3 regions of the Stenotrophomonas sp. YJH_SMC_130 genome follow, and region 1 is predicted to be linked to each of the others. Evidence: predicted binding sites of a transcription regulator. Region 1 holds the regulator's gene; each other region holds the start of a gene.
What was found. Region 1 encodes sigma-54, which starts transcription at its own class of promoters, with help from an activator protein. Its sites were predicted from a motif close to TGGCACGNGCNTTGC; they were not measured.
Positions count from the first base shown of each region.

Region 2: the regulator sigma-54 is predicted to act here: its motif matches at 2,694-2,708, upstream of glnA (type I glutamate--ammonia ligase).
Region 3: the regulator sigma-54 is predicted to act here: its motif matches at 2,250-2,264, upstream of pgaA (poly-beta-1,6 N-acetyl-D-glucosamine export porin PgaA).

Region 1 is NZ_JCAFSH010000001.1:657,135-664,631, reverse strand. It holds gene ptsP (phosphoenolpyruvate--protein phosphotransferase) at 1-184, opposite strand, end outside; gene AC5P5V_RS03145 (HPr family phosphocarrier protein) at 187-456, opposite strand; gene AC5P5V_RS03140 (PTS sugar transporter subunit IIA) at 449-841, opposite strand; gene rapZ (RNase adapter RapZ) at 1,113-1,997, opposite strand; gene hprK (HPr(Ser) kinase/phosphatase) at 2,025-2,975, opposite strand; gene AC5P5V_RS03125 (PTS sugar transporter subunit IIA) at 2,972-3,424, opposite strand; gene hpf (ribosome hibernation-promoting factor, HPF/YfiA family) at 3,446-3,763, opposite strand; gene AC5P5V_RS03115 (RNA polymerase factor sigma-54) at 3,822-5,243, opposite strand; gene lptB (LPS export ABC transporter ATP-binding protein) at 5,284-6,003, opposite strand; gene lptA (lipopolysaccharide transport periplasmic protein LptA) at 6,003-6,569, opposite strand; gene lptC (LPS export ABC transporter periplasmic protein LptC) at 6,671-7,246, opposite strand; gene AC5P5V_RS03095 (KdsC family phosphatase) at 7,243-7,497, opposite strand, start outside.
Region 2 is NZ_JCAFSH010000002.1:216,944-224,440, forward strand. It holds gene amt (ammonium transporter) at 1-561, opposite strand, end outside; gene AC5P5V_RS05210 (P-II family nitrogen regulator) at 584-922, opposite strand; gene glnA (type I glutamate--ammonia ligase) at 1,243-2,652, opposite strand; gene AC5P5V_RS05220 (undecaprenyl-diphosphate phosphatase) at 2,876-3,670, shown strand; gene AC5P5V_RS05225 (META and DUF4377 domain-containing protein) at 3,744-4,571, shown strand; gene AC5P5V_RS05230 (YbhB/YbcL family Raf kinase inhibitor-like protein) at 4,702-5,313, opposite strand; gene AC5P5V_RS05235 (tetratricopeptide repeat protein) at 5,324-7,393, opposite strand; gene AC5P5V_RS05240 (YheT family hydrolase) at 7,450-7,497, opposite strand, start outside.
Region 3 is NZ_JCAFSH010000006.1:62,862-70,358, forward strand. It holds gene pgaB (poly-beta-1,6-N-acetyl-D-glucosamine N-deacetylase PgaB) at 1-173, opposite strand, end outside; gene pgaA (poly-beta-1,6 N-acetyl-D-glucosamine export porin PgaA) at 175-2,202, opposite strand; gene AC5P5V_RS10440 (CynX/NimT family MFS transporter) at 2,545-3,750, opposite strand; tRNA gene AC5P5V_RS10445 (tRNA-Pro) at 3,973-4,049, opposite strand; tRNA gene AC5P5V_RS10450 (tRNA-Pro) at 4,190-4,266, opposite strand; gene cydX (cytochrome bd-I oxidase subunit CydX) at 4,321-4,437, opposite strand; gene cydB (cytochrome d ubiquinol oxidase subunit II) at 4,491-5,642, opposite strand; gene AC5P5V_RS10465 (cytochrome ubiquinol oxidase subunit I) at 5,658-7,247, opposite strand; gene cydD (thiol reductant ABC exporter subunit CydD) at 7,476-7,497, shown strand, end outside.

The sequences.
Region 1 (7,497 bases):
GGTGCAGGCGCGCCAGTTCGGCCTCGACCTGGTGGGCGGCCACGCGCTGCTCGGCCACCTCCAGCGCATGCGGCAGCCGCACGCGTGCCCGGCCCATCGCCGTTCCGCGCGCGGCGCCGTGGCCGGCCAGCAGCTGTACCGGCCGTTGGCCGGAAAGGACCTGGCTGGCGCGTGCGCGCGGCACGCTCAGCTGTCCTCGTCGAAGCGGCGTTCGAACAGGCCGACCACCGCTTCCATCGCGGCGGCTTCGTCCTCGCCGTTGATGCGCACGGTGACCGGGGTGCCCTGGCCGGCGGCCAGCAGCATCACGCCCATGATGCTCTTGGCGTTGATCTCACGGCCCTTGGCGGCCATGGTCACGTTGCAGCGGAACGGCGCCAGGGTCTGCACCAGCTTGGCGGTGGCCCGGGCATGCAGGCCCAGGCGGTTGCTGACGGTGAGTTCTCGTTCAAGCATCGTCGACTATCGCTCCATTACGGGTACCCGCCGCGGCTGTGGCGGGCAGTTGATCCAGTCCCTGTTCCGGATAATTCATCACCCGCAGCAACATCGGCAGGCTCAGCGCTGACACTCGGCGAACCGGGGTCCCCAGCCGGGCCAGCTGCCCGGCAAGGTTGGCGGGGCTGGCGCCGTACAGGTCGGTCAGGATCAGCACGCCATCCCCTGCATCGACCCGCCGCAGGGCGGCCGAGGCGAGCGGGAGCAGGGCGTCCAGGTCTGCGTCGAACGGTACTTCGAAAGCTTCGGTTTTCAGCGGCAATTGCCGCAGGAGCCGGGTCGCCACCTCAAGCAGGGCGGGCCCGACCCCCGGATGTGTTACGAGGAGAATGCCACAGGTCATTACTGCACGTTAACAGGTCAAGGTGAATTGGCGATAGCAGCAGATGAGGGGCACTGTGTCCCGTATTCAGCGTTGCTCGGGTCCGGGCCCTTTCCTGTTGAAAAGGGGGCCGCCCCTTTCCGTTTTTTCGATGCCTGACCGGGATTCATCCACGGCGTGTCCTGCAGCCCACACCGCCCCGCATCCCTCGAAATGCCGCTGTTGCTGTTGCTGTTGCCGGCCAGCGGCCGGCACGACCGGCGGGTGCCGGGCGCAGCCCGGCCGACCACCCTCAATCCTGTTCGCGGTGGTAGGTGGCCACGTCCTGCCAGCCCATCTCGCGGGCGTGCCGGGCCATGCGCTCGGCCAGGAACACCGAGCGGTGCTTGCCTCCGGTGCAGCCGAACGCCACGGTCACGTAGCTGCGGGTGCCATCCCCCAGTTTCGGCAGCCAGGTATCCAGGAAATCCATCAGCTGGGCCAGGTAACGCTGCACGTCGGGCTGTGCTTCCAGATAGTCGCGCACGCCCGGCTCGCGGCCGCTCAGCGCGCGCAGGTCCGGGTCCCAGTGTGGATTGGGCAGCACCCGCGCATCGAACACGAAGTCCGCCTCGGCCGGTACGCCGCGCTTGTAGGCGAATGATTCGAACAGCAGCGACAGGCCGGTGGCATGGTCCATCGCGAACTCGGTGATGATCCGCCGCCGCAGCTGGTGCACGTTGAGGGTACTGGTATCGATCACCGCATCGGCCTCGCGGCGCAACGGTGCGGTCAGTTCGCGCTCGCGGGCGATCGCTTCGGGCAGCGACAGGCCCAGCTGGCTCAGCGGATGGCGACGGCGGGTGTCGGCGTAGCGCTTGAGCACCGTTTCGTCGCTGGCCTCGAAGAACAGTACCTTCACTTCCACGCCGGCGTCGGTGGCCAGCTGCCGCCAGTCGCCCAGCTGGCTCAGGTCGGCCTGGCCGCGGACATCGATGCCTACGGCCAGGCGGCGCGGTGCGCTGCCGTCGTGGTTGGCCAGCAGGCTGCGCACGAAGTCCGGCAGCAGGTGGATCGGCAGGTTGTCCGAGCAGTAGTAGTCCTGGTCCTCGAAGGTCTTCAGGGCGACGGATTTACCCGAGCCGGACAGGCCGCTGACGATGATCAGGGTCGGGGCGGTGGGGATTGCGGTGCTCATGGACAGGCTCTTCGAGGGGCAGGGGGATCAGGGTGTTCGCCGTTCCAGCAGGTTGCTGTGGCGGGCGATGAACATGGCCGCCGGATCAATGCCCTTGGTGCGCAGGATGTGCAGGCGGGTGGCGGCTTCGGTCAGCACGGCCAGGTTGCGGCCGGGCATCACCGGCAGGGTGATCAGCGGAACGTCCAGGTCCAGCACATGGCGGGTGCCCGAGTCGCCGGTCAGACGCTCGTAGCCATGCGGGGTGGGTTCGGTCATCGGCTTGGTCAGGTGGACGATCAGCCGAAGGTACTTGTTCTTCTTTACAGCCGTGTCGCCGAACATCTCGCGCACGTTCAGCACGCCCAGGCCGCGCACTTCCAGCAGGTCCTGCAGCAGTTCGGGGCAGGTGCCGTCGAGTACATCCGGGGCGATCTGGGTGAACTCGGGGGCGTCGTCGGCGACCAGGCGGTGACCACGGCTGAGCAGCTCCAGCGCCAGCTCGCTCTTGCCCGACCCGGCCTCGCCGGTGATCAGCACGCCAATGGAATAGATCTCCATGAACACGCCGTGCAGGATCACCCTCGGTGCGAGCGTGCGCGCCAGGTGGTAGGACAGGTGGTTGAGCAGTTCGTGGCCGCGCTTGGGCGACAACCACAGCGGCGTGCCGGATTCATCGGCGGCGGCGCGCAGGTCTTCCGGGCAGGCCTGGTTGCGGGTCAGCACCAGCGCAAGCGGGTGCGACTGCATGATCTTTTCGATGGTCTCCCAGCGCTGGCGCGGTTCCAGCGCATCCAGCCAGGACAGTTCCTCGGTGCCCAGGATCTGCACCTTGTTGGGATAGATGGCGTTGAGGTAGCCGGCCAGCGAGGGACGCCGCGAGACGGTATTGCCGGCCTCCAGCTCGCGCTTCTCACCGGATTTGCCTGCGGCCCAGCGTAGCCCCAGCCGCTCGCGCTGCTGTTCGAACAGTTCACGGGCGGTGATGCTGGTATTCATGCGGCGCTCGCAGGTGGGGTCATGTCCAGCGCCTCGCGCAGGGCCCGGGCATCGCCGGCCTCACGCAGGGCCTGGCGGATATCCGGCGCGGAAAACAGCTCGGCCAGCTCGGACAGCAGCATCAGGTGCTGGTGGGTGTAGTGGGCCGGGACGGCCATCGCGAACACCAGGTCCACCGGCTCATCGCCGCCGAAGTCGACCGGGGCCGCCAGACGCAGCAGGGCGCCACGGGGGCGGTCCAGGGTCGGCGCGCGGCCGTGGGGGATGGCGATACCGTGGCCGATCGCGGTGCTGCCCAGGGCTTCGCGCTGGCACAGGTTCAGATAGATCTGTTCGGCATTGGCCTGGCGGCAGGCCAGCAACCCGGCGGCGGCCTGCAGGACGCTGTCGCGGTCGGTGGCCGCGCAGAGCTGGGTCTGCACGGCCGCCAGGAGGTCAGTCAGGGGCATGTCTGCGGGGAACGGTGGCGATCAGCCACCATTGTCGCCCACCGGCAGCGGTGCGTGCTGCTGTTTTTTCTCCTTGTGCTTGATGACCAGGCGGTCAAGCTTGTCCGCAAGCAGGTCGATCGCGGCATACATGGTCTGGCCGCCGGCCTCGGCGTGCAGGGTCTGCCCCGGGATGTTGAGGCTGGCGTCGACGTGGTGTTCGGTCTTCTGCAGCTTGAGGGTCACCCGCGCTTCGCAGTGCTGGTCGAAGTGTTTTCCGATCCGGGCCAGCTTCTCCTCCACATAGGACTGCAGGGCCGGGGTGACTTCGACGTCTTTGCCAAACGTTTCGATGCGCATCGGGTTTCTCCTGTGTTCGGATGTGCCAATGAACCTCTCCGCCGGGCGCGGCGGTGCGTCAAGCGATTCTGACCCTTTCGTGCGAGGCGGAGATGTTCATGGCTTCACGATACTTCGCCACGGTGCGTCGCGCTACTGGAATTCCCGACGATTTGAGCAGGTCAGCCAGCTTGGCGTCAGAAAGCGGCTTGCGCGGATTTTCGTCGTCGATCAGGCGCCGGATCATCGCCTGGATGGCGGTGCTGGACGCCTCGCCACCGCCTTCGGTATCGATGCCCGAGGCGAAGAAGGCACGCAGCGGCAGCGTGCCGCGCGGCGTGCGCACATGCTTGCGGGCGATCGCGCGCGACACCGTCGACTCGTGCAGGCCCAGCTCGGCGGCGATCTCGCGCAGGGTCAGCGGACGCAGCGCCTGTTCGCCGAACTCGAGGAAACCGGCCTGCTGCAGGATCAGGCTGCGCACCACCCGCAGCAGGGTTTCGCCGCGCTGCTGCAGGCCCTTCAGCAGCCAGCGCGCCTCCTGCAGCTGGCCACGCAGGTAGCCGGCGTCGGCCTCGCCACAGCGGCGGATCAGCTGTTCGTAGCCACGGTGGATCACCACCTTCGGCCCGGCATGGGCGGCCAGCGCCGCGCGCCAGATGCCGTTCTGCCGCCACACCACCACGTCGGGCACCACGTAGGTATCCTGCGAAAGCGGCGCGATCTGGGTCCCTGGACGCGGGTCCAGCGAGCGCAGCAGGGCGACCGCCGTCTCGACCTCATCCAGCGGCTGTTTCAGTTCATGGGCCAGACCGGCGACGCCACTGCGTGGCAGCCGTTCCAGCGGGCCTGCGGCAATCTGCCGCGCCAGCGCCAGGCCCGCGGTGTCGCCAGGCAACACATCCAGCTGCAGCTGCAGGCATTCGCCGAGCGTGCGTGCGGCAACGCCGACCGGGTCGAAGCGCTGGATGCGATGCAGCACCGCAAGGATTTCATCCTCATCGGCATGGACCGACGGCAGCAGGGTTTCGGCGATGGTGGCCAGCGGTTCGCGCAGGTAACCGTCGTCGTCCAACGCATCGATCAGCGCAGCGCCGATGCTGCGGTCATGCATGGAAAGATGCGACAGGTGCAGCTGCCACAGCAGGTGGTCGGCCAGCGTCTCGGTTTCGGCCACGCGCTCGGCGGCGCTGCCGGTGTCATCATCATCGTCGAAGCTGCCGCCACTGCCGGCAGCGCTCCAGTCGAGCTCGGCCGGTGCCCAGTCGTCGCCATTGTCGGTGCGTTCGGCCGGCGTGTCGGCGTCCGTGTTGTCGCCGCCTTCATTGGCGGCACTGCTGTCGTTGCTGTCGGCCCAGTCCAGCAGCGGATTGCTTTCCACGGCCTGGGCGATTTCAAGCTCCAGCTCGGTCGTGGACATCTGCAGCAGCTTGATCGCCTGCTGCAGCTGGGGGGTGAGCACCAGCTGCTGTCCCAACGATGTCTGCAGCCGAGTCTTCATGCCTGTGCCGAATGGAAGGAAAGGGACCCAGCACCTGCGGTCACAGCTTGAAGGAATCCCCAAGGTAGACGCGACGTACGTCAGCGTTGTCCAGGATCGCCTCCGGCGAGCCCTGGGCCAGCACGGTGCCCTCGGCGAGGATATACGCGCGGTCGCAGATTCCCAAGGTCTCGCGCACGTTGTGGTCGGTGATCAGCACGCCGATGCCACGCTGCTTGAGATGGGTGACGATGCGCTGGATTTCGCCCACCGAGATCGGGTCGACACCGGCAAACGGTTCGTCGAGCAGGATCAGGCGCGGCTGCGCGGCCAGTGCGCGGGCGATCTCGCAGCGACGACGTTCGCCACCGGACAGGCTGGCACCGAGCTGGTCGGCGACATGGCCCAGCTGCAGCTCGTCGAGCAGGCTGTTCAATTCGCGCTCGCGGCCGGCCGAATCCAGGTCTTCGCGTAGTTCAAGCACCAGGCGGAGGTTGTCGGCCACGGTCAGCTTGCGGAACACCGACGGCTCCTGCGGCAGGTAGCCCACGCCCTGCTTGGCACGGGTGTACATCGGGTCGCTGGTGATGTCCTTGCCGTCGAGCACGATGCTGCCTGCATCGGCGGCGACCAGGCCGACGATCATGTAGAAGCAGGTGGTCTTGCCGGCACCGTTGGGGCCGAGCAGGCCGACCACTTCACCGGCGTCGAGGGTCAGCCCGAAGTCCTTGACGACTTCGCGCTGCTTGTAGCGCTTGCGCAGGCCCTTGGCGACGAGCATTACTTCTTGCTCCCCGCCGGCCTGGCCGGCGCGCTGGCAGGAGCCGCCGCCTTGGGTGCGGCGGCCGGCTGTGCCGCCGCGTTCTTGTTCTTCGGCGGAATGACAGTGCGCACGCGGCTGCCATCGCCACCGGAGTTCATCTCCCCGGTGCGGGTGTTGTAGACCATGCGCTGGCCGGCATTGGTGCCGCGCGCGCTGGTGACCTTGTAGCTGCCGGTCAGGGTGATGATCTCGGTCTTGATGTCGTAGTCGATGCGATCAGCCACCGCGTCCATCCAGGTGCCGTCGTCGAGCTGCTGCTTCATCGTGGCCTGCTTGCCGGTGAATACCGCACGCACGGCCTCGCCGTCCTTGAGGTAGATCTCCGCTTCGGACGCGCGGATGTCCAGCGTGCCCTGGGTAACGGTCACGCCCTGCGAGAGCACGGTCTTGCCATCGCCGGTGAGCACGCCCGACTGGGCGCCCGAGTCGATGTTCATGTTCTCGTTGCGATCAGTGGACTTGGCAAAGCCAGCGCTGGGAACCAGGAGACCGAGCGCGAGTACGGCTGCAAAGGGGATCTTCATCGGGGTCCGTTCTACCGGTGGGGCCGTCCGGGAAACCGGCGGCGGGTGGGTGGGCCGCCTTCCTTGCGCCGGTCCGGGGACGTCGCAGGAGGGTGGCGGAATCAGCGTCGGGGCGTGTAACGGCCCTTGGACTGGCTGAGGAAATGATACGTGTTGTTCTTCGAATCCACCTCGAAGCCGACGCCGGACTGTTCCATGCCGGGACGGGTCATGGTGACCCGCGCATCGGTGCGGGCACGGTTTTCCTTCGGGAACACATCCAGGTGGTCGGTGCGGAACGTGGTCGGCACCACGCCCGGATCGGCCGGACTGTCGCCAGCGACATTGCCGCGCAGCTTCATCTCGTCGCCCTTGGCACTGAGCCAGCCGGTCTCGGCGCGCAGGGTCCAGTGCTTGCCATCCTTGTCCGGCATCTCGAACAGTGGGGTGGCGATGTTGATGGTCTGGTCGCCGCGCTGCCGTTCCAGCCGCGGTGCGCGCAGGGTGGTCGATTCCTTGCCCTGCTCATCCAGTGCGACGATCTGGAAGTCGTGCAGGATGTAGTCCACGCCGGCGTCCTGGCCGGCAGTGGCCGGGCCCTTGTCACGGTTGCGCAGGGCGGCCCAGCTGCTGAGCAGGGCCGCCAGCAGCAGGCCGATGCCGAGCACGGTGCGCCAGTTCAGGGTGGGCAGGTTCATGCGCCGAACCTCGCCAGCACCGCGTCCACATGGCCCTGGGCGGCCAGCAGGATGTCGCACAGTTCACGGGCGGCGCCACGTCCGCCATCGGCGCGGGTCTGCCAGTGCACGCGCTCGGCGATCCACGGGTGGGCGTTGGCTGGCGCCACCGCCAGCCCGACCGCGCCCAGCGGCGCCAGGTCCGGCAGGTCGTCGCCCATGAAGGCCACCTGCTCCAGGCCGATGCCATGCTGCGCACACAGCGCCTGCAC
Region 2 (7,497 bases), on a different contig from region 1:
GATCAGCGCGGTGGTGATGCCGGCGAAGGTCGACTGGAAGGCGACGAACAGGTAATCCGGCAGGCCCTTGATCGGCGTGTTGCCCACCGAATCCGGGGTGAAGCCCTTGAGGAAGGCGAACTCGGTGAACGAACCGAAGAATGGATTGCCCGCGCTGAACACCGCGCTGTAGCCGTAGGCCACCCACAGCAGCAGCACCAGCGAGAACACCACCAGGATCTGGCTGAGCACCGACAGCACATTCTTCGAACGCACCAGTCCGCCGTAGAACAGGGCCAGACCCGGCACCACCATCAGCAGCACCAGCAACGTAGAGGTAAGCATCCAGGCGACGTCGCCACGATCATAGGCGGCGGCCGCTTCGGCCACGGCCGGCGCAGCGGCGCTGGCGACCGGATCGTGCAGCGGCTCGACCGCCACGCTTTCGCTCGGCAACGGCGAGACCTGGGCCTGGGCGTGGGCGCTGCCCGGCCAGGCACCGGCGGCCAGCGCGCTGAGCAGCATCAGCAGGCACACCAGGTGGAACCGGGCTTGCCACCCGGTGAGAAGGCGCATCTTCATGGGGGGAATCTCCGGAAGGGGGTTACAGCGCGTCGGCACCGATTTCGCCGGTGCGGATGCGGATGACCTGTTCAACGGCGGTGACGAAGATCTTGCCGTCACCGATCTTGCCGGTGCCTGCCGACGACTGGATCGCTTCGATCACCGCGTCGGCACGCTCGTCGGTGACCACCGTTTCGATCTTGATCTTGGGCAGGAAATCGACGACGTACTCGGCGCCGCGATACAGCTCGGTGTGGCCCTTCTGGCGACCGAAACCTTTCACTTCGGTCACGGTGATGCCCGACACGCCTGCATCGGACAGGGCCTCGCGGACCTCGTCGAGCTTGAACGGTCGGATGATGGCGGAGATCAGTTTCATGCGCATGTCCCGATGGTGGATGGGGCCAGCGCGCCAGCGCGCGTTGGCATCAGGCAACCACAGGTCATCAGGGTGATGACCGTGGCTGTTGCACCGGACACGTACAGGGCCGGGACGGCCGTGCCTCTCTCCTTGCACGACCGACGCGGGAGGGAGGGCGGCCCTGGTCGCGTATCCGGTCTCTCTCTTGCCCCTGGGTGGAGTCAGAGCCCTTTCGCGGCGCGAAACGGATCTGACCCCCTACAACCGCGGCTCCCCAGCCGCGAGAACGGAGGCGATGGCGGCGGGTGGGAGGGGGAACCCACCGCCATCGCGCCCGGTCAGCTGGCGTAGTACAGCTGGTATTCCAGCGGGTGGGTGGCCGCGCGGAACTTGGTCACTTCCTGCATCTTCAGCGCGATGTAGCCGTCGATGAAGTCATCGCTCATCACGCCGCCGGCCTTCAGGAACTCGCGATCCTTGTCCAGTGCTTCCAGCGCCTGGTCCAGCGAGGAGCAGACCTGCGGGATCAGCTTCTCTTCTTCCGGCGGCAGGTCGTACAGGTCCTTGTCGCTCGGTGCACCCGGGTCGATCTGGTTCTTGATGCCGTCCAGGCCGGCCATCATCAGCGCGGTGAAGGTCAGGTAGCCGGACTGGATCGGATCCGGGAAGCGCATTTCGATGCGGCGCGCCTTCGGGTTGGAGACCCACGGAATGCGGCACGACGCCGAACGGTTGCGGGCCGAATAGGCCAGCATCACCGGCGCCTCGAAGCCCGGCACCAGGCGCTTGTAGCTGTTGGTGCCCGAGTTGGCGAAGGCATTGATGGCCTTGGCATGCTTGAAGATTCCGCCGATGTACCACAGCGCCAGCTGGCTCAGGCCACCGTAGCCGTCACCGGAGAACAGGTTGGTGCCGCCCTTGGACAGCGACTGGTGCACATGCATGCCGCTGCCGTTGTCGCCGACGATCGGCTTGGGCATGAAGGTGACGGTCTTGCCGTTGCGGTGCGCGACGTTCTTGATGACGTACTTCATGCGCAGCAGCTCGTCGGCCTTCTGCACCAGGGTGCTGAACTTGGTGCCGATCTCGCACTGGCCGGCGGTGGCCACTTCGTGGTGCTGCACTTCCACTTCGATGCCGACCTGTTCCAGGGTCTTGCACATTTCCGCGCGCAGGTCGTGCAGGGTGTCGGTCGGCGGGACGGGGAAGTAGCCGCCCTTCACGCCCGGACGGTAGCCGCTGTTGGCGCCGTCATACTTGGCGCCGCTGTTCCACGCCGCTTCTTCCGAGTCGACCTTGAAGAAGGTGTTGCCCATTTCGTTGGCGAAACGGACCGAGTCGAAGATGAAGAATTCCGGCTCCGGGCCGAAAAACGCGGTTTCGGCGATGCCGGAGGACTTCAGGTAGGCCTCGGCACGCTTGGCGATGCCGCGCGGGCAGCGGCCATAGGCCTGCATGGTGGCCGGATCGAGGATGTCACAGCTGATCACGATGGTCGGATCGGCGTAGAACGGATCGACGTAGGCGCTGGACGGATCCGGCAGCAGCACCATGTCCGATTCGTTGATGCCCTTCCAGCCGGCGATCGAGCTGCCGTCGAACATCTTGCCTTCTTCGAACAGCGACGGTTCGACGATGCTGACCGGGAAGGTGACGTGCTGCTCGACGCCACGCATGTCCACGAAACGCAGATCGACGAACTCGATCTGGTTGTCCTTGATCAGCTTCTCAACGTTTTCCACGGACATCGGTACGACCTCGGATGGGGATGAATGCCTGCTGAGGTAAAGCAATGACCGTGCCAACTTTTTGATACCCGCAAGTTGTTGATTTCAATATGGCTGCCCCGCGCTGGTGCAGAACGGTGCGCACCAAACCGGTGCACCCGCCATCAGACGCACCCGTTTGGTGCAGCAGGGATCGTCTATCCTCTCGACCTTCTTCCTTCCGCCGCGCGTGCCCGCACCGTCCATGTCCGACCTGCTCTCCGCCCTGCTGCTGGGCATCCTCGAAGGCTTGACCGAATTCCTGCCGATCTCCAGCACCGGCCACCTGCTCATCGCCCAGCACTGGCTGGGTGCCCGCTCGGACTTCTTCAACATCGTCATCCAGGCTGGCGCGATCGTGGCCGTGGTGCTGGTGTTCCGCCAGCGCCTGCTGCAGCTGGCCACCGGCTTCAACCAACGCGGGAACCGTGAGTACCTGTTCAAGCTGGGCGCCGCCTTCCTGGTCACCGCCGTGGTCGGCCTGGTGGTGCGCAAGGCCGGCTGGTCGCTGCCGGAGACGGTCAGCCCGGTGGCCTGGGCACTGATCATCGGTGGCGCCTGGATGCTGCTGGTGGAGGCCTACACCGCGCGCCTGCCCGACCGCGACCAGGTGACCTGGACCGTGGCGATCGGCGTCGGCCTGGCGCAGGTGGTGGCGGGCGTGTTCCCCGGTACCTCGCGCTCGGCCTCGGCGATCTTCCTGGCCATGCTGCTGGGCCTGAGCCGCCGCGCCGCTGCCGCCGAGTTCGTGTTCCTGGTCGGCATTCCCACCATGTTCGCCGCCAGCGCCTACACCTTCCTGGAACTGGCCAGGGACGGGCAGCTGGGCAGCGAGAACTGGACCGAGGTGGGCGTGGCCTTCCTTGCCGCGGCCGTCACCGGCTTCGTCGTAGTGAAGTGGCTGATGGGCTACATCAAGTCGCACCGGTTCACCGCCTTCGCCCTCTACCGCATCGCGCTGGGCGCGGCGCTGCTGCTGTGGTTGCCCTCCGGCAGCTGAACAGCACTGGGGCACGGTAACCCCATGGCCGGCCCCACCCCGTTTCCCCCACGGTTCCCCAAGGAGAATCACCATGAACCGCAAGCTCACCCTGCTCCTCCCGCTGGCCCTGATGGCCGCCTGCAGCCAGACCCCGGCCCCGGCCGGCAATGGCGGCGACGACGTGGCCCCGGCCGCGACCAAGGCAGCGGACCAGCAGACGCTGGCGCACCTGGATGCGCAGCGCCTGCAGAGCCAGCACTGGCTGCTGCAGCAGGCCACCGGCGCCGACGGCAAGCGCATCGACGCGCTGTTCGCCCGCGAAGACAAGCCGGTCACCCTGGACTTCGCTGAGGGCCGCCTGTCGGTCAGCAACACCTGCAACCGCATGGGCGGCGGCTACACCCTGGCCGACGGCAAGCTGACGGTCAGTGCGATGGCCTCGACCATGATGGCCTGCACCGACAAGGCGCTGATGGCGCTGGACGAAGCCGTGTCGAGCCGCCTGCAGGGCGAACTGAAGGCCGAGCAGGATGCCGATGGCAAGCTGACCCTGACCAACGCCAAGGGCGACGTGCTGGTGTTCAACCCGGAACCGACCGCTGAAACCCGCTACGGCGGCGCCGGCGAAACCGTGTTCCTGGAAGTGGCCGCGAAGACCGAGAAGTGCTCGCACCCGCTGATTCCGGACTACCAGTGCCTGCAGGTGCGCGAAGTGAAGTTCGACGACAAGGGCCTGAAGCAGGGTGAGCCGGGCAAGTTCGAGAACTTCTACGGCAACATCGAGGGCTACACCCACGAAGACGGCGTGCGCAACGTGGTGCGCGTGAAGCGCTACGAAGTGAAGAACCCGCCGGCCGATGCGCCGTCGCAGGCGTATGTGCTGGACATGGTGGTCGAGTCGGCCATCGAGAAGAAGTAAAACGACAGAAGGGCGGCCGAAAGGCCGCCCTTCTTCATTGTGCGTTGTAGAGCCGAGCCCATGCTCGGCTGCTGTCTATCGGGAAAAGCAGCCGAGCATGGGCTCGGCTCTACAGAAGCACATTGCCCGCTCAGGCCAATGCGGGGTTCAAGGTGTAGGTACCGTGCAGTGCCGCTTCGGCCAGCACGTGGCCGTGCATGGCCCGGTACGCGTCGGCGGCGCTGAAGCGTGCCGGCAGCTGCAGCGATGCCACGTCCAGCGCGAACACGCGGAAGAAGTAGCGGTGCACGCGCTCGTCATTGAACGGCGGATAGGGGCCGTCGTAGCCCAGGTAGTCACCGGCCATGTCCGGGTTGCCGGCGAACCAGCCGGTGAAGTCGTTCAGGCCCTGGCGGCTGCCGGCCGGCCCGGCCGGCGTGGTCTTGCCCTTCACCACGAAGCCGTCGCTGCAGCTGCCTGCGGCAATCTCGCGCACCGAAGCCGGAATATCGACCATCACCCAGTGCACGAAATCACAGCGCGGCTGGTCGCGTGGCACGCTCATGTCGGTGCGGTCGACCGTCTCCGGCACGGTCGGCACGTCCGGATCGACGCATACCAGCAGGAACGAACGGGTGCCCTCCGGCACATCGCTCCAGGCCAGGTGCGGATTGCGGTCCGGTGCGAAGCCCGCGGCATCGCCTGCGGCGAATTCGCGGTCGATCGGTGCACCGTTGGTCAGGCTGTGGCTGCTCAGTTGCATCGGCGTGTCCTCACTCTTCCGGGTAACCCAGGCGCACCGCGATCGGGGTGAGCTTGGCGAAGGCGGCGCTCATCACGTCGCGGTAGTTGCGCCAGTGGCCCGGCGGGAAGCGCGGCGCGCCCAGCTGCGCGGCCGGCGGCATCGGCCGCTCGAACAGTCGGCCCAGCAGTTCGGCCATCGCCTGCGGATCGTTGCCGATCTGGTCGATGCGCAGCAGCACCTGCGGGTACAGATCGTCCTCGTGCAGGGCGGCGACCTGGGCCAACGCGCGCGCCAGCCATTCGCTGGCTTCGGCCAGCGAGGTCATCGCCAGCGGTGCGGCGGCACCGTAGGCCACCCAGTCCAGCAGCATGTCGCGCGGATCGCGCAGCACCACCAGCAGGCGGCCCTGCGGCAACTGCGGGCGCAGCGCCCACAGCAGCGCGTTGTCCCACCACAGCAGCCAGTCGATGATCGCGTCGTCCTGCACGCCGCGCGACGGCAGCTGTTCGCGCCAGCGCTGCACCAGCCGCTCCGGCGTCAACACGCCCGAAGCGAGGTCCTGCAGCGTGTGGTAGTTCTGGAACGCGTCGTCGGGTGCGTTGGAGGTATAGCGGTCGCTGCGCAGCACCGGGCTGGCCGCAGCCAGGCCGGTCGCCACGCGCTCCACGCCCGACCCGGGCGCACCCCACAGGAAGATCGGCGCGGAAGTGGCATCACCGTCGATCTCGCCCTTGTCCGGCCAGCTCGGCGGTGCCTTGGCCTGCGGCGGCAGCGGCAGGCGCTGTGGGGCCTGGTCGGCCTGCAGGGCCAGCCAGGTCTGCAGCGCGTCTTCGTGCTGCCCGGCGCGATCCTGGATCTCGCCCAGCCAGGTGCGCAGGTCGGCACGGTGGCCTTCCGGCGCCATGCCGATCAGCGCCTGCACGCGGGCGACGGCAGCGGCCGGATCGCGCTGCAGCAGGCCTTCGACCAGGCGGGTTTCGCCACTGACGCGGCCCGGTTCAAGGCTGACGATACGCTCGGCGATCGCTTCGGCCTGCGCGTGTTCGCCCACCATGTCGTGCAGCCGCAGGCGCGCTTCCAGCGCCGGCAGGTGGCCCGGCATCGCGTCCATCCAGCGCTCGACCGTGGCGGCGGCGGTGGCACTGCCGACCTCCTCCACCGCCAGGCGTGCCAGCCACAGGTCGTGCAGCTGCGGGTGCTGCTCCAGGGCGGCATCCAGGCGTGCGCGGGCCTCGTCTTCGCGACCCAGGCGCTGCCAGGACATCAGCAGCAGCTGCAGCACGTCGCGGTCATCAGGCAGCGATTCCAGCAACGGCAGCAGGTGCTCCAGCGCCTGCAGCGGCTGGCCGCTGCGCAGTGCCAGTTCGCCGGCCAGGCGGCGCATCGAAGGCGTATCCAGGCCTTCCTGCTGCAGCGCGATCTGCATCGCCTCTGCCGCAGCTTCCAGGTTGCCCTGGCGCATGGCCAGCTGCACCACCAGGCCATGCAACGAGGCGATGGTCGGGTTCAGTTCCAGCACGCGGCGGAACGCCTGCTCGGCGAAGGCCAGCATGTTCTTGCCCAGGTAGGCGAAGCCCAGTGCGTAAAGCACGCGGATGTCGTTGGGCAGGGCCTGGTTGGCGGCCGACAGCAGCGTCAGCGCGCGATCGGCATCATCGCGGCGCAGCGCGATCATGCCATCGATGGTCAGCAGCTCCGGGTGGTCCGGTTCGACACGCGAGGCCAGCGTGGACAGGCGCTGCGCTTCATCGAAATCGTTGCGACCGATCGCCAGGTGGGCCTGCATCAGGTACGCGGCGAACGCGTTCGGGTCCAGCCCGGTGGTGCGCGTCAGTGCTTCGCCGGCGCCGTCGAACTGGCGCAGGGCCAGCAGCAGGCCAGCGTGCTGCAGGTGCAGCTGGGCGTTGTCCGGGGCCAGCTGCAGCGCCTGCTGCAGGGCCTCCATCGCGTCCTCGGCCTTGCCCTGCTGCTGCAGCGCAAGCGCCAGCCAGCGGTGGGCCTCGGCCTGGCCGGGTTCATCACGGGTCCACGCCTGGGCCAGCTGCACGGCCTGGTCGGCCTCGTTCTGGCGCAACGCTTGGATGATCTGGTCTTGCATGGCGGTCCGGTTCAAGGGCAAACCCGCATTGTAGCGGCCTGCGCGCCCGTGCCGGTTCAGCCTTGCAGCACGCGCTGCAGGCGCTGCGCCACCCAGCGCTCGGA
Region 3 (7,497 bases), on a different contig from region 1:
CTCACCGCATAGGTATCGGCATCGCCCTTGGCCGCAACCTGGTCGCGGATGTCGTGGTAGCTGAGGATCAGCAGGCCATTGTCGATCGCATCGAGATGCGCGGCCTGCTGCGCCAAGGCCGGTGGCGTGATGGCCAGCAGCAGGAGCACGATCAGTCGCAGGAAGCAGGCCATGTCAGTCTCCCCAGCGCAGTGCGGCTTCGAAGCCGATATGTCGCTCGCGGTGGCCGTCGTAGACCGGCCGCGACCAGCGCACGCCGTACTCGAACACGCGGCCCGGGCCCAGCTGCCATTCGTGCATGTACGACACCGACGGCACCAGCGCACTGCCGAAGCCGTCCTGCCAGTAGTCGCCCAGCGAGACCGTCAGCCGGTGGCGGAAGTGGCGTTCGTAGTGCCGCCACAGCTGCTGGTCGATGCGCAGCCCGATCTCGATCATGCGGTCGCGCTTCGGGTTGAAGTAGGGCGCATCGTCGCGGCTGCCACGACTGGTGTAGGCACTGGCGAGGCCATCGATCAGCCAGCGCGGGCGGGTCAGCAGGCGCTGTTCAAGGCGGGTGCTGAACAGTTCGCGGTGGTTGCCATCGTCATAGCGGAAGCGGCTGGCGCCGAACGTCCAGTGGGTGAGCTCGCTGCGCCGGTAGTCCACCTGTGCGCTCACGCTGTCGGCGGTGATGCCGGCCGCGCGCGCCTGCATCGAGGCTTCCGGATCATTGCGCGCGGCCACCAGGCCGGCGTGCCAGTAATCGTTGAACTGCCAGCCGACGGCGGTCCGCAGGCCGGTATCGCCGATGTGGTCGTTGGCGCGCAGGACGGCCGCTTCCGCATCCAGCTGCCCGAAGCGGTAGCGCACGCCCGCACCCAGCCACAGGGGATCGATGCGCTGGTCCTGGAAATCGGTCGAGCGCCGGTCGGCCAGGGCGAACAACCGCCAGCGGTCATCAAGGATCGGTGTCTCCACTTCCACACCGTAGTGGCGATCGTTGTTGCCCAGTGGCGAGGTGCCACCGCCACCGGAGCTGCGGCCGATGTCGGTCCATGCCTTCAGCTGCCAGCCGCGATGCGCACGCCAGGCCTGGTCCATGCGTTCGACAGCCGGTTGGGTGGGATAGCGTGCGACCAGGTCATCGTGCAGCGGCCGCGCCAGGTCGTCGCGCTGCAGGGCGACGTAGGCCTCTTCCATGCCCAGCCGCGGTTCGATGTCACGCGGGTCCAGCGCGTGTGCCATCTGCTGTCGCTGCAGTGCCCTGCGTGGCCAGCCGCGCATCATGTAGACGCTGCCCAGCGCACTCTGCAGGCCTCCGTTGCCGGGCGCGATGTCCACCATCGACTCCAGATCGTGCTGCGCAGTGACCAGGTCGCCGCTGTAAGCGCGCACCATTGCCAGGTTGAGATCTGCCTCGTAGCGTGACCAGTTCGCGTACGGTGATTTGCCATTGCTCCAGCGCCACGCCGGCTCCTTGTCGCGCCATGCCTGCAGCAGGTCGATCGCCTTTTCCTGCTGCTCGCTTTCCAGGTAGGCGTAGGCCAGTTCCGAATGCGAGGCGTCGCGCGCCGGATCGCCAGCGACGGCCGCCTGCAGTACCGGAATGGCTTCTTCCGGGTGCAGGGTGCCCATCAACGAATCGCCCACGGCAGGCAGCACGTAGTCGGGCAGGGTGTGGCCTTCGGCCTGCAGGGCTCGTGCTTCCTCACGCACCTGTACATGGCGGCCCAGCCGGTTGAGCAGGATCAGCCGGTCCATGCGGATGCGCAGTGGGGCCTGCGAGGGTGGGGTGCCTTCGCCGCCGACGTAGCGCTGCATGCGCGCCAGGGTCGACTCGGCTTCTTCCAGGCGGCTGTCCTCGCTGCTGCTGTAGGCCAGGCTCCAGACCACGAGTTTGGCCAGGTAGTCGCCTTCCAGGCGCTGCTTCTGGGCGTCGTCGAACAGCTGCGGCCGCTGCTGGTACAGCTCCCAGGCGCGCCAGGCATTGCCGATGTCGCCCAGGGTCAGCACGCGCAGCTTGAACAGCAGATCGTCGTTGGGCTGCTGCTGGCTGGCGCGCTCGATTGCGCCGAGCGCATCCAGCCAGCGGGCCTGGTCGCGGTAGCGACCGATCTCGGCCAGGGCCGCGTCGCGGTCGGTCGGAGCGGCGCCGCTGGCCCAGGCCAGAGCGGTGCATGCGAGGCCGACGCAGAGCGCCAGCCGGCGGTGGACGACCATTGGGGACCCCCTTGGCTTCCGAACCAGACAACCCGTGAAAATGTGACGCAAATCACATGCCAGTATTTGGCGTGGCCGTGGCCCGCGTCACTCCCTTCGTGCGTTCCCGCCCATTGAAGACGGATACAACCCGGACAGCGACCTGCAATGTCTTGTCTGAAACGAGAGTCCCCCGCACACCGAGTGGTGGCCTGGGCGGCGCTGCCGCCCCCATGCCCGATGCCGGCACGCGGCAAGGAAGGGCATTCGTGGGCACTATCCGCCCGGAATTGTCAGTTCGGCGTCAAGATTGCCCGGTGTCTGACGAGCGGTAGGCGGGGCCGTCTGGCGGCCCCGGCCGGGCTACCAGAGATCTTCCAGCTTGCGGGGCTTGCAGGCGACCCACGAGGCGCACAGCATCAAGGTGGCGCAGCCGAACAGGAAGCTGAACGGGAGCGTCCAGCTATTGCTGACGGTATGCAGCCAGCCGACCAGGAACGGGCCCAGGCAGCTGAAGCTGTAGCCCACGCCCTGCATGAAGCCCGACAGCGCGGCCGAGCCGGCCGGGGTGCGGGTGCGCAGGTTGATCAGGGTCAGCGCCAGCGGGAAGGTGGACGGGCCGACGCCGAGCAGGCAGGCCCACAGCAGGGGCGCCTTCATCGGCGCCAGCAGCAGCCCGGTGAAGGCGATCACGAACGAGAAGAAGCCGATCAGCACCAGCGGGAACGGGTTCTGCATGCGTACCGCCATCGACGGAATGACCAGTGACGGCAGCAGGCCCAGTGCCGAGAACACGGCCACCATCACGCCGCCGAACGCGGGCGTGCCACCGGCCTCGACCACGATGCGCGGCAGCCAGGTGAACATCGAATAGGTCATCAGCGAGGTCATGCCGAACATCAGCGTCATGCTCCAGCCCAGCGACGTACGCCAGACCTTTCCGTGCGGCTGCGCGGTGGGATCGGCGGCGTCGGCCAGCGGCTTCGGTGCGCGCCTGGCCAGCACCAGCCACGGCAGCGCGGCGGCCAGTGCAAGCAGCGCCCACATGCCCAGCGACACGCGCCAGCCTGCAGCGTTGGCCACCGGTACTGCCAGTAGCGCCGGCAGCATCGTGCCCAGCTGCAGCACGCTGATGTAGAGCGTGCTCATGGTGCCGACCTTGTTGGCGAAGTAACGCTTCACCAGCGGCGGCACCACCACGTTGCCGATGCCCATGCCGGCCAGCGCGATTACCGAGCCCAGCAGCAGCGTGCCGACGTTGCCGGCGCTGGAGCGCAGCAGCAGGCCGGCCATCGCCATCGCCATCGCCAGCAGTGTGGTGCGTTCCAGGCCCAGGCGCCGCGCCAGTGCCGGCGTGGCCACGCCGAACAGCGCGAACGAGGCGGTCGGCAGCATGCCCAGCACGCCGGTCATGGTGGTGCCGAAGCCGAACTGCTGGCCGAGCACGTCCAGCAGCGGGGTGATCGAGGTGACCGCAGTGCGCAGGTTGACTGCTGCCAGCAGGATCGCGGCAAACGCGAGGACGCGACCGTGCAGCAGCGACGGCGAATCGGAAGTGGAGGAACTCATCGGTGGTCCTTGCAGGTGTCGCACGCCGCAGCAACGGCATGCAGCGCCGGCATCGGTCTACGCCGAAGCGGCAGGTGGGGGAGGGGGCTGCAGGTGGGCCGGCAGCGCGGCCATTGTACGTGTGCGCCCCGGCAAGGTCCCGTCATGCGGGCGGCCTGGCGCGGGGTACAAAAAAACCCGGAGGACAGTGATGTCTTCCAGGCTTCTTGGTGACCACCGAAGTGGTCGGGGAGACAGGATTCGAACCTGCGACCTCTACGTCCCGAACGTAGCGCTCTACCAGACTGAGCTACACCCCGAAGGGAGCCGCCTATTCTAGCGATTCACCCCGATGGCGGCAAGGGGTGAATGCTGTTTTCTTCACACCGCCGAAGCAGTGCCACCTCAGGGAACAAAAAAGCCTGGATGACTTCACCAGGCTTCAATGCGACCACGTGAGTGGTCGGGGAGACAGGATTCGAACCTGCGACCTCTACGTCCCGAACGTAGCGCTCTACCAGACTGAGCTACACCCCGAAGGAGCCGCCTAAGATACCGTGTGAAGGCCAAGGCGGCAAGGTTTTTTACAGCTCAGCGACGATTTTCGTTCTCGATGCGGTTCTGCTCGCGGGCTTCGAACCACATGCCGTTGAGGATGGCCACCGTCGAGGCGAGGCCGGCACCGAGAATCCAGGCGAAGTACCACATGGTCAATCTCCTTTGTTCAAGGGTGTGCCGACCGTCGGCCGGCACACCGGCAATCAGTAGGCGTTCGGGTTGTTGCCCATCTCTTCGGTGGTGGTCTTGCCCTTCAGCACGCGGTACACCCAGGTGGTGTAGGCGAGGATGATCGGCAGGAACACCCCCGTGGCCAGCAGCATGATCCACAGGGTCAGGTGGCTGGACGAGGCATCCCACACGGTCAGGCTGGAGGTGGGCTGGCTCGAGGACGGCAGCAGGAACGGGAAGATGGCGAAGCCGACGGTCAGGATGATGCCGGCGATGGCCGCACCGGAGGCGATGAAGGCCAGGCCGCCACGACGGGCACGCAGCAGCACCGCACTGGCCAGCAGGCCCGCCAGGCCGAGCAGCGGGGCCAGGATCGTGGCCGGCATCGCGCTGTAGTTGCGCATCCAGCCACCGGCGGCGCCGAGTTCGGCGGTCTTCAGCAGCGGATTGGTGGCGCCATCGGTAACCACCTGCGAGGTGATCTGGTAACCCGGCAGGCCGAAGGCCACCCAGGCGCCACCCACTGCGAACAGCACGAAGGCGATGATTGCCGCGATGCTGCCGAAGCGGGCCGCACGCTCGGCCACCGGGCCGTCGGTCTTGATCACCAGCATGGCCGCACCGTGGGCGACCAGCATCGACACGCTGAGCAGGCCGGCCAGCAGCGCGAAGGGCATCAGCAGGCCGAAGAACGAGCCGGTGTAGAAGATGCGCATGCTGTCATCGAAATGGAACGGAACGCCCAACAGCACGTTGCCCACGGCCACGCCCATGATCAGTGCGGGAATGAAGCCACCGATGAACAGCGCCCAGTCCCAGGTGTTGCGCCAGCGTTCGCTGGGCATCTTGCTGCGGAACTTGAAGCCGACCGGACGCAGGATCAGGGCGAACAGGATCACGAACATCGCCAGGTAGAAGCCAGAGAAGCTGACCGCATACAGTGGCGGCCAGGCGGCGAAGATCGCGCCGCCACCCAGGATCAGCCACACCTGGTTGCCTTCCCAGACCGGGCCGATGGTGTTGATCACCCGGCGGCGTTCGGCGTCAGTGCGGGCGACGAAGGGCAGCAGGGTGCCCACGCCCAGGTCGAAACCATCCATCACGGCGAAACCGATCAGCAGGATGCCGAGCAGCAGCCACCAGATCACGCGCAGCGTGGTGTAGTCCAGAAGAATGAAGTCCATCTTGGTTCTCCTGCCTCAGGCCTGGCCGGCGGCGGGCGCCGAGGCATTGTGGGAAGCATGCGGCTGGGGCGACTGCAGCGAAGGCAGCAGTTCGTCCGGACCCTTGCGGATCGCCTTGAGCATCAGCTTGATCTCGACCACGATCAGCGCGGTGTAGATCGCGGTGAAGCCGGCCAGGGTCAGCACGATTTCATGCAGGGCCAGGCCCGATGCCGCATAGAAGGTTGGCAGCACGCCATCGACCGCCCACGGCTGGCGACCATACTCGGCCACGAACCAGCCGCACTCGATCGCGATCCACGGTGCCGGCAGCGTCCACAGGGCCAGCTTGAGGAACCAGCGCTTGTCCTGGAAGTTGTTGCGGCACGAGTAGTAGAAGGCCAGCGCGAAGAAGGCGATCAGGTAGAAGCCCAGGCCGGCCATCACGCGGAAGGTCCAGAACAGCGGCATCACGCGCGGCACCGTGTCCATCGCCGCCTGCGAGATTTCCTGCGGGGTGGCGTTGAGGATGTCATCGCGGTAGCGCTTGAGCAGCAGGCCGTGGCCCAGGTCCTGCCAGTGGCGGTCGAACATCTCGCGTGCTTCCACGTCGTTCTTGTTCGCACGCAGGCGTTCCAGCGCGCCGTAGGCGAGCTGGCCGCCGCGCACGCGGTGTTCGGCGCGCTCGACCAGTTCCAGGATGCCTGGAATCGGCTGGTTCAACGAACGGGTGGCGATCAGGCCCATCAGGTAGGGGATCTTCACCGCATAGTCGTTCTGGTGGGTGTCCTGGTTCGGGATGCCGAAGGCGGTGAAGTCGGCCGGCGCACGCTCGGTCTCCCACATCGCTTCGATCGCGGCCAGCTTCATCTTCTGGTGTTCACTGGCGGCGTAACCGCTCTCGTCACCCAGCACCACCACCGACAGCGATGACAGCAGGCCGAACGCTGCGGCCACCGCGAACGAACGACGGGCCAGGTCCTTGTGCTTGTTGCGCAGCAGGAACAGGGCACTGATCGCCATCACGAATACCGCACCGGTCACGTAGCCGGCGCTGACGGTGTGCACGAACTTGGCCTGCGCCACCGGGTTGAACACCACCGCCATGAAGTCGACCACTTCCATGCGCATGGTTTCCGGGTTGAACACCGCACCGGTCGGGTTCTGCATCCAGCCATTGGCCACCAGGATCCAGATCGCCGACAGGTTGGTGCCCAACGCCATCAGCCAGGTCACCATCAGGTGCTTGACCTTGCTCAGGCGATTCCAGCCGAAGAAGAACAGGCCGACGAAGGTGGCTTCCAGGAAGAAGGCCATCAGGCCTTCGATCGCCAGCGGCGCACCGAAGATGTCACCCACGTAGTGGCTGTAGTAGGACCAGTTCATGCCGAACTGGAACTCCATGACAATGCCAGTGGCGACGCCCATGGCGAAGTTGATGCCGAACAGAACGCCCCAGAACAGGGTCATCCTGCGCCAGATCTCCTTGCCGGTCATCACGTACACGCTCTCCATGATGGCCACCATGAAGGACAGGCCGAGGGTGAGCGGTACGAATAGGAAGTGGTACATCGCGGTCAGCGCGAATTGCAGCCGCGACAGTTCTACGACTGTCTGATCAATCATGGCCTGGCTACCTCGTGGGATAGTGCCGTTGCAGGTGGCGGGAAGGGTGGTCTACGACGTGAATGATGTGACCGACTACTTCAAACAGCCTTGATCCAGATCAATGTATGAACAGATGCCCCGGTTGATCGTATGCCAACCCGATGAAGACTGCGACCGCTGGCCGCAGAGGTCGGCCATTGCCTGCGCCTACAATGCCGTGTCTCCCCCGTTGCCCGTGAAGACCCCTTGAGCGCCGCCGAAACCACCC